Regions from separate parts of the Pseudarthrobacter scleromae genome, predicted to be linked through region 2. Evidence: riboswitches for the same ligand, from Rfam matches in the RefSeq annotation. Region 2 holds a riboswitch; the other holds the start of a gene.

Region 1 (5,222 bases), on a different contig from region 2:
CGGAATACCTGAAGATCGCAGGGCAGTGGCAGGACCACCTGCTCCACCAGCTGATCTTGCCGCACCCCTGAGCCCTGCGCGTCGGCCTCCAGGCAAGAGCGCATGGGCTCCGCCGGGGCGCGTCCTCAGGTGGGGATGATCTTGAAGAGGAAGCGCGTCCGCACCATCAGCCAGAGGAGCCCCAGCACCACGGCGTAGGCCAGGGTGTTAATGAGGATGTTCTCTTGCTGGAGAGCCGGGATGTTGGCGATGACGGCGATGAGGACCACATGCATGATGAACACGTAGAGGGTGGCGCGCCCCACCGGGACCAGGAACCAGCCCAGGGCTCGCTGTACCGGTTTCCAGTAGGCGGTGAGGAAGGCATAGGCCGCCACCACCAGGACCAGGACGTTAAGCAGCCGGCCCGGGGCAAGGTAGGTGCGCCCGAAGAAGAGGTCGTACATGGCCCGGTAGGCGGTGTCCGGGATGATCGCCAGGCGGACGTCAAACCCGTTGGCGAGGTACGGGTTGCCCCAGGATACGAAGGCGAACGCGAAGGCCAGCGCAGTGCAGGCCACCACCACCCCGGTGTGCGATGAAAGCCAGGCCACGATGCTCCGCCGGTGGAACCCGGCCGCCAGGCCGATGACGAACAGCACCTGCCACACCAGCAAAGGGAAGGAATCCTCGAACTGCGACGGCAGGATCCTGAAGCGCGTCACCGTTCCCACCGCGTACACGGCCAGCGATGCCGCCAGCACCCAGACAGCCTTGCCGCGGTTGAGGGCGGCCAGGATCAGCGGGCTGGCCAGCAGCAGCACCACGTAGAGGCCCATCACGTTGAACTGCCAGGGCCCGAACTGGAGCAGCAGGATGGCGGGAAGCACCTGCGCCGGCACAGGGAACTGGAACAGTGTTTCCATGCCCGCGTAAAGATCGTAAGTGCGTCCGGCGCCTTCGTGCCCTGCCCCGCCGGTGCCCTGGTCCACGAAGGTTGTAAGCGCCTCGGTCCGGAAGAAAGGCAGCAGAGACAGGAGGAAGACGCCCACCAGCACCACCAGTGCCGTTACATAGAGCTTGCCTGCCCGGCGCGAGGTGAGGTCCACCACCGTTCCAAAATCGTCCTTCGCCCTGGGCCCGTACACCATGCCAACCACCAGGCCGGAGAACAGAACGAACAGCTCGGCACCCGAAACGAAGCCCACCGCTTCCTGGGTCAGGAGCTGGAACAGCGACACCATGCCCAGGTGGTTCACCACCACGAACACGATGGCCAGGCCACGGAGCAGGTCCACGCGTGAGTCCCTGCCGGACGGATCGCTGTAGCCCCACGCCGTGACCGCACTCAACCTGGCGGGGAGCTGCCACAGCGCCACCAGGAGGATGATGAGCGCGGCCCCAACGGTCCAGGCGGCAGCCCCCGAAAGCGTGTTGGACCTGACGAACCCGGGACCCGAGCTGACATCGGTAACGGGCCCCGTCTGCACAGGCGCCTCCTCAAGCCGGGTGTGGGCAGCGTCCGCAATACCGGCGTTTCCGGTGAGCCGCCAGTCGATGCTGGCCACCCCCGTGTCCCGTGTGCTGGTGCGTTCGTCCCAGAGCACTGCCCCGGTCAGTGCGAAGTCGGGTGATGCGGCAACGCCCAGGACCTGGTCCCACCAGCCGTTCTTGATCTCCGCTTCCGCGGCGCCTCCGGAGGACGGGCTGTAGAAGGCTGACGTCTGCAGCATGAAGGGCTTGTCCCGCCCCGCGGCATATGTCCCGTAGAAGTTCTCCCCGCCGGAGGCCGTCAGCATCTCCTGCAGCTCACCGGCTCGGGGCACGGTATTGACGGCGGAGCCCCCTGCGGTGTCATCGTGGTAGGCCGTCAGGCCCACCCAGTCCACGGCGTCGTCTCCCGGATAGTAGGGTTCGTAGGCTTTGTCGGAGCCATTCCAGGTGCCGTCGCCATTGGTATCCAACAGGGTAAAGCCTTCGCTGCCGGGCCCGGGCGCATTCCGGTTCCGGTCAAAGGGGTAGTCCTTGCCCAGGTACGGTTCCCACACCATGGCATGGCTGCCACTGGCGCCGGCATCCCGAAACGCGGCCGTCACCGCCCGGAATGCCTGCCGGTAGTCGCCCGGCTGCTGGCCCCATTCCACCCAGCTGGCATTCATGTCCGGAGCAAAGCGGATGAGCAGCTGGCCCTTGAAATTCCCCTGCATCCGGCGCACTTCCCCGGCAAAGGCTGCGGCAGCGTCAGCGGTGACCTGGTCCAGCGGGACAGCAGGCCTCACCGTCAGCATCGCATGGGCGCCCTGCCCGGCGGACTGCTCCAGGAACTCCCGGATATCGTCCTCCTCCGAGGCACGGAACGGGAAGGCGATGTCGTGTCCGAAGATTGCGGGGGATGCCCCGAGCCTTTCGGAGAAGCCGCCGGCGGTGTCCTCTCCCCATTCGAGGACTGCGCCCAGCAGCGGTTTGCCTTCCTCCGGGAAGTTTCGGGCGGCCTGCGCTGAGCCGGCGGGTACCACCACCGCCAGGACGGCCATCATCACGGCGGCGAGGAGCGAAGCCACTTTGTGGAGGTGCCGCAGCCGGCGGCTCCGGGCGGGACGTGTGGGCGCGGCGGCGGATGGCGTGCTGATGAAGACCCCCCAGGGACTGATTTCTCCAGTAACGGGGCGGCGGCCCCTGCAGAAACTTTATCGGCCTGACGCCGGCGGCAGGCACCTGGCGCCCGCGCACCCAAGGTGGTGTCGCCGTCGTACGTTCAAGAGCGGTGACGGACGTTTCTTTTGCGCCGCGGCCCGCCCTGCATCCTTCAGTTACGCAACATGACGACGACGGCGGTGCGGCGCCGGGCGGCAAGTGTTACGTTTTTGGGGAGTAATGAGTACCGGCGCCAAGCCCTGACTGGCCGGTCGGCAACCCTCCTTCCACGGCGGGGTGCCTCAGGTGAATACTCGGCATATCGACCATTCGAGCTGCAAGCGTGAGAGAAGGAGATCCGTCGTGTCTGACGCACCTGCCCCTGAAGAAAAGCTGTCCTACCGCCTCATCAGCGGCCCGGACAACCGTGAATTCTGCGAGCGGATCTCGGCCGCCCTGGCAGAGGGCTATGTGCTGCATGGCAGCCCGGCAGCGACCTTCAACGGCAGCAGCGTCATCGTGGCCCAGGCGGTGGTCCTTCCGGAGGCGATCGCTTCCGCGGATGCCGCAGTGGCGGACGCCGTGGACAGCCTTGAGTCCACGGGCGACGACCTTGAGTTCGACGGCGAGGGCCACGCATGAGCTACGCAGGGGACCTGACGCCGCAGGAGGCCTGGGACAAGCTGGAACAGGGTGCCATCCTGGTGGATGTACGCACCGAGGGCGAGTGGGCCCACATTGGTATTCCCGACACCAAGGCAACTGAGAACGATCCGTTGTTCATCCAGTGGACCTTCCCCGGCGGCATCCCCAACCCTGACTTCATCAACGACCTCAACCAGCAGGCGCCCGAAGACCGTTCAACCGAACTGGTGTTCCTGTGCCGCTCCGGCCAGCGGTCCATCGCGGCAGCCAGAGCGGCCACCCAGGCCGGCTTCACCTCCTACAACGTGCTGGAGGGCTTTGAAGGCGACCCGGACCGCTTCGGCGAACGCACCGTCAACGGCTGGAAGAACCGCGGCCTGCCAACCAACCTGGGAAAGATCTAAGTGACCTTCAACGAAGACGCCGCCGGCTGGAGCCCCGATACCCAGGCCGTGCGCGGCGGGCTGGACCGCACCAACTTCCAGGAAACCAGCGAAGCCATCTTCCTGAACTCGGGCTTTGTCTACGAATCCGCGGCTGCCGCCGAGCGTGCCTTCACGGGCGAGGACGAGCGCTTTGTCTACTCCCGTTACGGCAACCCCTCCGTGGCCACGTTCCAGGAGCGTCTCCGCCTGCTGGAAGGAACCGAGGCGTGCTTTGCGACGGCGTCCGGGATGTCCGCCGTGTTCACCGCCCTGGGTGCCCTGCTGGCAGCCGGCGACCGCGTGGTTGCCGCCCGCTCGCTGTTCGGATCCTGCTTTGTGATCCTCAACGAGATCCTGCCGCGGTGGGGCGTGGAAACCGTCTTCGTGGACGGGCCTGACCTGGAGCAGTGGCGCGAGGCCCTGTCCAAGCCCACCACCGCCGTCTTCTTTGAATCGCCGTCCAACCCGATGCAGGAGATCGTGGACATCGCCGCGGTCAGCGAACTGGCGCACGCGGCCGGGGCGACCGTCGTCGTCGACAATGTCTTTGCCACTCCCCTGCTGCAACGCTGCGGGCAGCTTGGCGCGGACGTCATTGTGTACTCCGGCACCAAGCACATCGACGGCCAGGGCAGGGTGCTCGGCGGCGCCATCCTGGGCACCAAGGAGTTCATCGACGGACCGGTGAAGCAGCTGATGCGCCACACCGGACCGGCGTTGTCCGCGTTCAATGCCTGGGTCCTGACCAAGGGCCTTGAGACCATGTCGCTCAGGGTCAACCATTCCTCGGCCACCGCCCTGCGGCTCGCGGAATGGCTGGAGGAGCAGCCCGCCGTCAGCTGGGTGAAGTACCCGCTCCTGAAGTCGCACCCGCAATACGAGCTGGCCGCGAAGCAGATGGGCGCCGGAGGCACCGTCCTCACCCTCGAGCTTGCGCCATCCAGGGGCCGTTCCGGGAAGGAAGCAGCGTTCGCGCTGCTGGACGGGCTGCGGATCATCGACATCTCCAACAACCTGGGCGACGCCAAGTCCCTCATCACCCACCCGGCCACCACCACGCACCGCGCCATGGGGGGCGAGGGCAGGGCGGCGATCGGCCTGAGCGACGGCGTGGTGCGGCTTTCCGTCGGCCTGGAAGACGTGGACGACCTGATCGGCGACCTGGAGCAGGCGCTCAAGCAGATCTAGCACTCCGGACGGTGGTGGGCATGCCTGGAACGGTCGCTGCTCCCGGCTGGCAGCTGCTGCTGTCCAACATCCCCCTGCCTGAGCAGAACCTGCTGGGCATCGCCGCCGGCGCGGCCCTTCAGCGCCTGGTTCCTATCCGGCTTTCGCGGGTAACCGGCCGCCGGCAGAGGCTTCTGCGGATAACGGGCGGCGCATCGCTCGCCGCCGGTGGCGTCCTCGTCGCCTGGTCATGGTGGGCAGCCCGCCGCACTTTCCTCGCCCGACCGGCTGAGCTGGTGACGTCCGGCCCGTACTCATTCTCGCGCAACCCTATGTATGTGGGCTGGACGCTGCTGCATCTGGGCACTGGGC
Region 2 (5,222 bases):
TGAGCGGGTAGTCATTGCCGCCCGGGCCAGGGAACTCCGCCGGAACCCGGTGGTCGCAGGAGACTTTGTCTCCCTGGTCGGCGACGTCTCCGGGGAGCCGGACACCCTGGCACGGCTGGTGAAGATCCAGGACCGCAAGACCCTGCTGCGGCGCAGCGCGGACGACACGGACCCTGTGGAACGGGCAGTGGTGGCCAATGCCGACCAGCTGGTGATCGTGGTGGCAGCAGCGAACCCCGAGCCGCGGACCGGCTTCATCGACCGTGCCCTGGTGGCCGCCTACGACGCCAGCATCGAGCCGATCCTGCTGGTCACCAAAGCGGACGTCAAGGATCCGGCGGAACTGCTGTCCAACTACACGCATCTGGACTTTCCCGTAATCATCAGCCGGACGGCCGATTCAGCGGCCTCGGGCATTGACGCCCGTTCCGACGACGGCCTGTCCGCCCGGCTGGACAGCTCGGCCGTCGCCGAGATGCGGGGCTACCTGGACGGCAAGGTCACCGTGATGCTGGGACACTCAGGCGTTGGAAAGTCAACGATGGTCAATGCGCTGACCGGGGCGGAACGGGCCACCGGCGGAGTGAACGCCGTGACGGGCCGCGGCCGGCACACGTCGTCGTCGGCCCTTGCGCTGAAGCTGGCGGATGCGCCGTCCGGAAGCTGGATCATCGACACCCCCGGCATCCGCTCGTTTGGCCTGGCGCACGTGGACCCGGACCGCATCCTCCGCTCGTTCCCGGACCTCTCCCCCGGCATCGACGACTGCGAGCGAGGGTGCAAGCACACTGCCACCGCGGTGAACTGCGGACTGGACGCATGGGTGGGCGCGGGACACGCCGGCCCCACCGGAGCAGCAAGGCTTGGCTCCCTTCGGCGCCTCCTCGGCACGGACCCGCGGATGGAAGCCCAGGAGGCAAAGGAACTGGGCAGCGTCACCTGACGGGCCCGCTTCCCGGCAGAACGGCGCGCAGACGGTAGTTTGGAACCATGATCCAACCCGCTTCGAGCTACAACGATGACCTGCGCCTGGCCCACGTCCTGGCCGATTCCGTGGATGACCAGACCATGAGCCGCTTCAAGGCCCAGGACCTCCACATTGAGACCAAGCCGGACCTGACGCCCGTCACCGATGCGGACAAGGCAGCTGAGGAAGCCATCCGCGGCCAGCTCTCCCGGTCCCGTCCACGCGATGCCGTACTCGGCGAGGAGTTCGGCAGCACGGGCCACGGGTCGCGGCGGTGGATTATCGACCCCATTGACGGCACCAAGAACTTCGTCCGAGGCGTCCCTGTCTGGGCCACCCTGATCGCGTTGGTGGATGAAGGCGAGCCGGTGGTGGGCGTGGTCAGCGCTCCCGCCCTGGGCAAGCGCTGGTGGGCTGCCAAGGGCATGGGAGCCTACATGGGGCGTTCCCTTGCCGCGGCCACCCGCCTCCGGGTGTCCAATGTCTCCAGCCTGTCCGATGCTTCCCTTTCCTATTCGAGCCTTGGCGGCTGGAAGGAACGCGGAAACCTTAATGAATTCCTGGGCCTTACCGAGGACGTATGGCGGACCCGGGCGTTTGGTGACTTCTGGTCCTACTGCATGGTGGCCGAAGGTTCGGTGGACATCGCCTGCGAGCCTGAACTGAACCTCTACGACATGGCCGCACTGGTGCCCATCGTGGTGGAGGCTGGTGGCCGCTTCACCTCGCTGGAGGGCGAGGACGGTCCGTTCGGCGGGAACGCCCTGGCCACCAATTCCATCCTGCACTCCGAGGTGCTGCGCCGGCTGAACCCGAACCTGGACGACCTCCTCTAGTCCCGGCAGCACGAATAATCAACGGCGGGCGCCCCCGACAGGAGGCGTCCGCCGTCGTGTTCTTCGGTTCAGGCGCCCCTTTTCAAACGTTCGTAACAAAGCCCTTAACATTTCCGCGGGCTTTTAACCTTCGCTGCCCATGTTCTACGCTCTTAACCAGGTCACGAGTGCCAGCGCAAAACCCCGGTTTGCTGGCCGGCAACCCTCCATTCGCGGTGGGGTGCCCCGGGTGACGACCAGGCCGGTCCGGAAGGGATGCGGCAAGCGCGGATTCCTGCATGGAGTCCTGTTGTGAAGTGAGGTCTCTGTGACAACTGCCACCGTCTCCCCCGAAGCCGTCTCCCCCCAAGCCGCTGTCCAGCACCAGGCAGCTGCCCTGCCGGGTTCGCCTTCGCTCTTTGACCAGCACCGCACCGCCGCCGGCCGTCCGCTAGCAGCAGTCAGCGGCGCCGAAATCCAGGCCCCGCTGATCCACGGCGGCCACGTCCGGTACGCCAACCTGGACTATGGCGCATCGGCCCCCGCCCTCTCGGTGGTGTCGGCCTACCTCAACGAGATCCTGCCCTTCTACGCCAGCGTCCACCGCGGTGCCGGCTACGCCTCCCAGATCAGCACCTCGGTCTATGAGAACGCCCGCGCCATCGTCCGCGACTTCGTGGGCGGCCGCCCGGACGATTCGGTGATCTTTACCCGGAACACCACTGACTCCCTCAACCTGCTGGCGGGCTGCCTGCCCGTCACCGACGGACGGCCCGACGGCGACGTCCTGTACCTCGACATTGAGCACCACGCCAACCTCCTGCCGTGGCAGGGTGTCCCCCACCGCAGCATCGTGGCAGCGGACACCATCGCGGAAACCATTGACGCCGTCCGTGCGGAACTGCGGCAGGGCGGCGTCAGCCTGCTCGCCGTGACCGGAGCTTCCAACGTCACGGGCGAAATCCTTCCCATCCGTGCCCTTGCCGCGCTGGCGCACGAGCACGGGGCACGGATCGCAGTGGATGCGGCCCAGCTGGCCCCACACCGGCGGATCGACATCACCGCGGACGACGTCGACTACATCGCCTTCTCGGGCCACAAGCTCTACGCACCTTTTGGTGCCGGCGTGCTGGTGGGCCGCCCGGACTGGCTCGATGCCGGAACACCGCACCTTGCCGGCGGCGGCGCCGTCAGGGAAGCCAGGCTCGACGGCGTCAGCTGGGCAACCGGCCCGGCCCGCCACGAGGGCGGATCACCGAACGTGCTGGGTGCGGCAACCCTGGCCCGCGCCACGCAGGTCATCGCGGAACTGGACCAGGACCGCTGGCATGCCCACGAATCAGCCATCCGCTCCTTCCTGGTGGAAGGCCTGCAGGAGATCGACGGTGTCACCGTCCACCAGATCTTCAAGGACACGAACCCGGACACCGACACCATCGGCGTGGTCAACTTCTCCGTGGAAGGCTACGACGCCGGCCTGGTGGCCGCCTACCTCTCGGCAGAACATGGAGTGGGCCTGCGCGACGGCCGCTTCTGCGCGCACCCGCTGCTGAAGCGGCTGGGCCTTCCTTCCGGTTCACTTCGGGCCAGCTTCGGCGTCGGCTCAAGGCTGGAGGATGCCGAGCGGCTGCTGGCAGGCATCCGGGACCTGCGGACCAAGGGCCTTGGCTGGGACTATGTGGTGGACGCTGGCCGCTGGGTTCCCGCCAATGACAACCGCACGTACCCCCACTGGGCACCCAACACCCCGGGAACGGCCGGCGCCGCGCCCTGCATCGACGACTGACCCACGGCTGGCCTGCCGGCCGGCGCCCTGCCGTTGCGGCTGATGCGGTAAATTCGGAGAACACCAAAGGAACCGGATGAAGGAGGCCGCGCGTGGCACGGGGTGGCCCACGGCTGGATCACGGCCGGCGCCGGGAGCTCGGCCAGAGCTTCCAGGACGGCGGCAGGCACTACCAGCAGGTGAGGCCAGGCTATCCCGCTGAATCAGCGCGCTGGCTGGTGCCTCCAGGGGCACGCGATGTGCTCGACGTGGGTGCCGGTACCGGGAAATTCACCCACCTGCTGCTGGACCTCGGCCTGTCCGTCACGGCCGTGGACCCGTCAGCGGACATGCTCGGGCAGCTGGCTGAGCACTGCCCCGCCGCCACGGCTGTCCTTGGCACCGCAGAGGCTACCGGGCTGCCTGAGGCGGCTTTCGACGTCGTCACCGTAGCGCAGGCGTGGCACTGGTGCGATGCCCTGAGGGCCAGCACGGAACTGGCCCGCGTCCTCCGCCCCCAAGGAACGCTGGGACTGGTCTGGAACCAGCTGGACACGTCCGTCCCCTGGGTTCACCGGCTCTCCAGGATCATGCATGCCGGGGATGTCTACAAACCCGGCATCCGCCCGCTCATAGGACCCGAGTTCGAGGCGCTGGAGGACCACCTCACGCGCTGGCAGGACTCCGTGACAACCGCAGACCTGATGGAGCTGACAAAATCCCGGAGCTACTACCTGCGCGCCGGCGAGGCCACCCGGGCGAAAGTGCTGGCCAACCTGGACTGGTACCTTCACGACCATTTGGGCCACGGGCCGGACGAGGAATTGAAACTGCCGTACCTGACGCTCGCATGGCGGGCTGTCCGGGCATGAGCGCCCTCCCGTCTACGTGCGGCCAAGGGCAGCCGGTAGGCTGGATCCTGTGAAGACCAGCGCTCCCTCCTCCTCCATAGAGGACTACGTCAAGGTCATCTACTCCTTCACTGAGTGGCAGGACAAACCCATCACCTCCTCCCAGCTGGCACAACGCCTGGGTGTGGCCAACTCCTCCGTTTCGGAGATGGTCCGGAAGCTGAAGGACCAGGGCCTGGTGGACCACAAGCCGTACAGTGCCATCAGGCTCACGGAGTCCGGCCTGCAGCTTGCCCTCGCCATGGTGCGGCGCCACCGCCTGATAGAGACCTACCTCGTCCAGCAGTTGGGGTACAGCTGGGACGAGGTCCACGACGAAGCCGAGCTTCTGGAGCACGCCGTCTCGGACACGTTCATAGAACGCGTTGCGGCGAAACTGGGTAACCCGCAGCGGGATCCGCACGGCGATCCGATCCCCACGGCGGACGGCCAGGTCTTTATGCCCCGAGCGCACCTCATGGGAGAGCTGGACCAGGGCCACACGGGCCGCATCACCCGGATCAGCGATGACAACCCGGACCTGCTCCGCTACCTTGCGGCCGAGGAGATAGACCTCGACGCCGAAGTGGAGGTGGTGGGCCGCAGGCCGTTCGGAGGCGCCCTGGTGGTGCGTGTCCGGGACTCAGGCCGGACGCGCGACTACGACCTGGCCGATGAGATCACGTCGGCGCTGTGGGTCCACAGCGACCGCCCCCACCCAGGCTGCCTTCTCGCGGACGCCGGTTTTCCCCCCAGCTCGTCCGGGGCATGAGCGGGCCGAAGAC

The links. A riboswitch is a leader RNA that binds a small molecule or an ion and turns the genes downstream of it on or off. The one in region 2 is predicted to bind S-adenosylmethionine.
Region 1: it holds a riboswitch for S-adenosylmethionine, as region 2 does, so the genes downstream of both, IEX33_RS13620 (DUF1737 domain-containing protein) here and IEX33_RS03975 (aminotransferase class V-fold PLP-dependent enzyme) in region 2, are expected to answer to the same signal.

The regions. Positions count from the first base shown of each region.
Region 1 covers NZ_BMKV01000005.1:68,462-73,683, reverse strand. Annotated here, with positions in the region: gene IEX33_RS13630 (GNAT family N-acetyltransferase) at 1-71, shown strand, start outside; gene opgC (OpgC domain-containing protein) at 126-2,516, opposite strand; SAM riboswitch class IV at 2,850-2,963, shown strand; gene IEX33_RS13620 (DUF1737 domain-containing protein) at 2,977-3,255, shown strand; gene IEX33_RS13615 (rhodanese-like domain-containing protein) at 3,252-3,662, shown strand; gene IEX33_RS13610 (O-succinylhomoserine sulfhydrylase) at 3,663-4,871, shown strand; gene IEX33_RS13605 (methyltransferase family protein) at 4,892-5,222, shown strand, end outside.
Region 2 covers NZ_BMKV01000001.1:845,433-850,654, reverse strand. Annotated here, with positions in the region: gene rsgA (ribosome small subunit-dependent GTPase A) at 1-943, shown strand, start outside; gene hisN (histidinol-phosphatase) at 991-1,803, shown strand; SAM riboswitch class IV at 1,963-2,076, shown strand; gene IEX33_RS03975 (aminotransferase class V-fold PLP-dependent enzyme) at 2,180-3,568, shown strand; gene IEX33_RS03970 (class I SAM-dependent methyltransferase) at 3,661-4,419, shown strand; gene IEX33_RS03965 (metal-dependent transcriptional regulator) at 4,469-5,209, shown strand; gene IEX33_RS03960 (fluoride efflux transporter FluC) at 5,206-5,222, shown strand, end outside.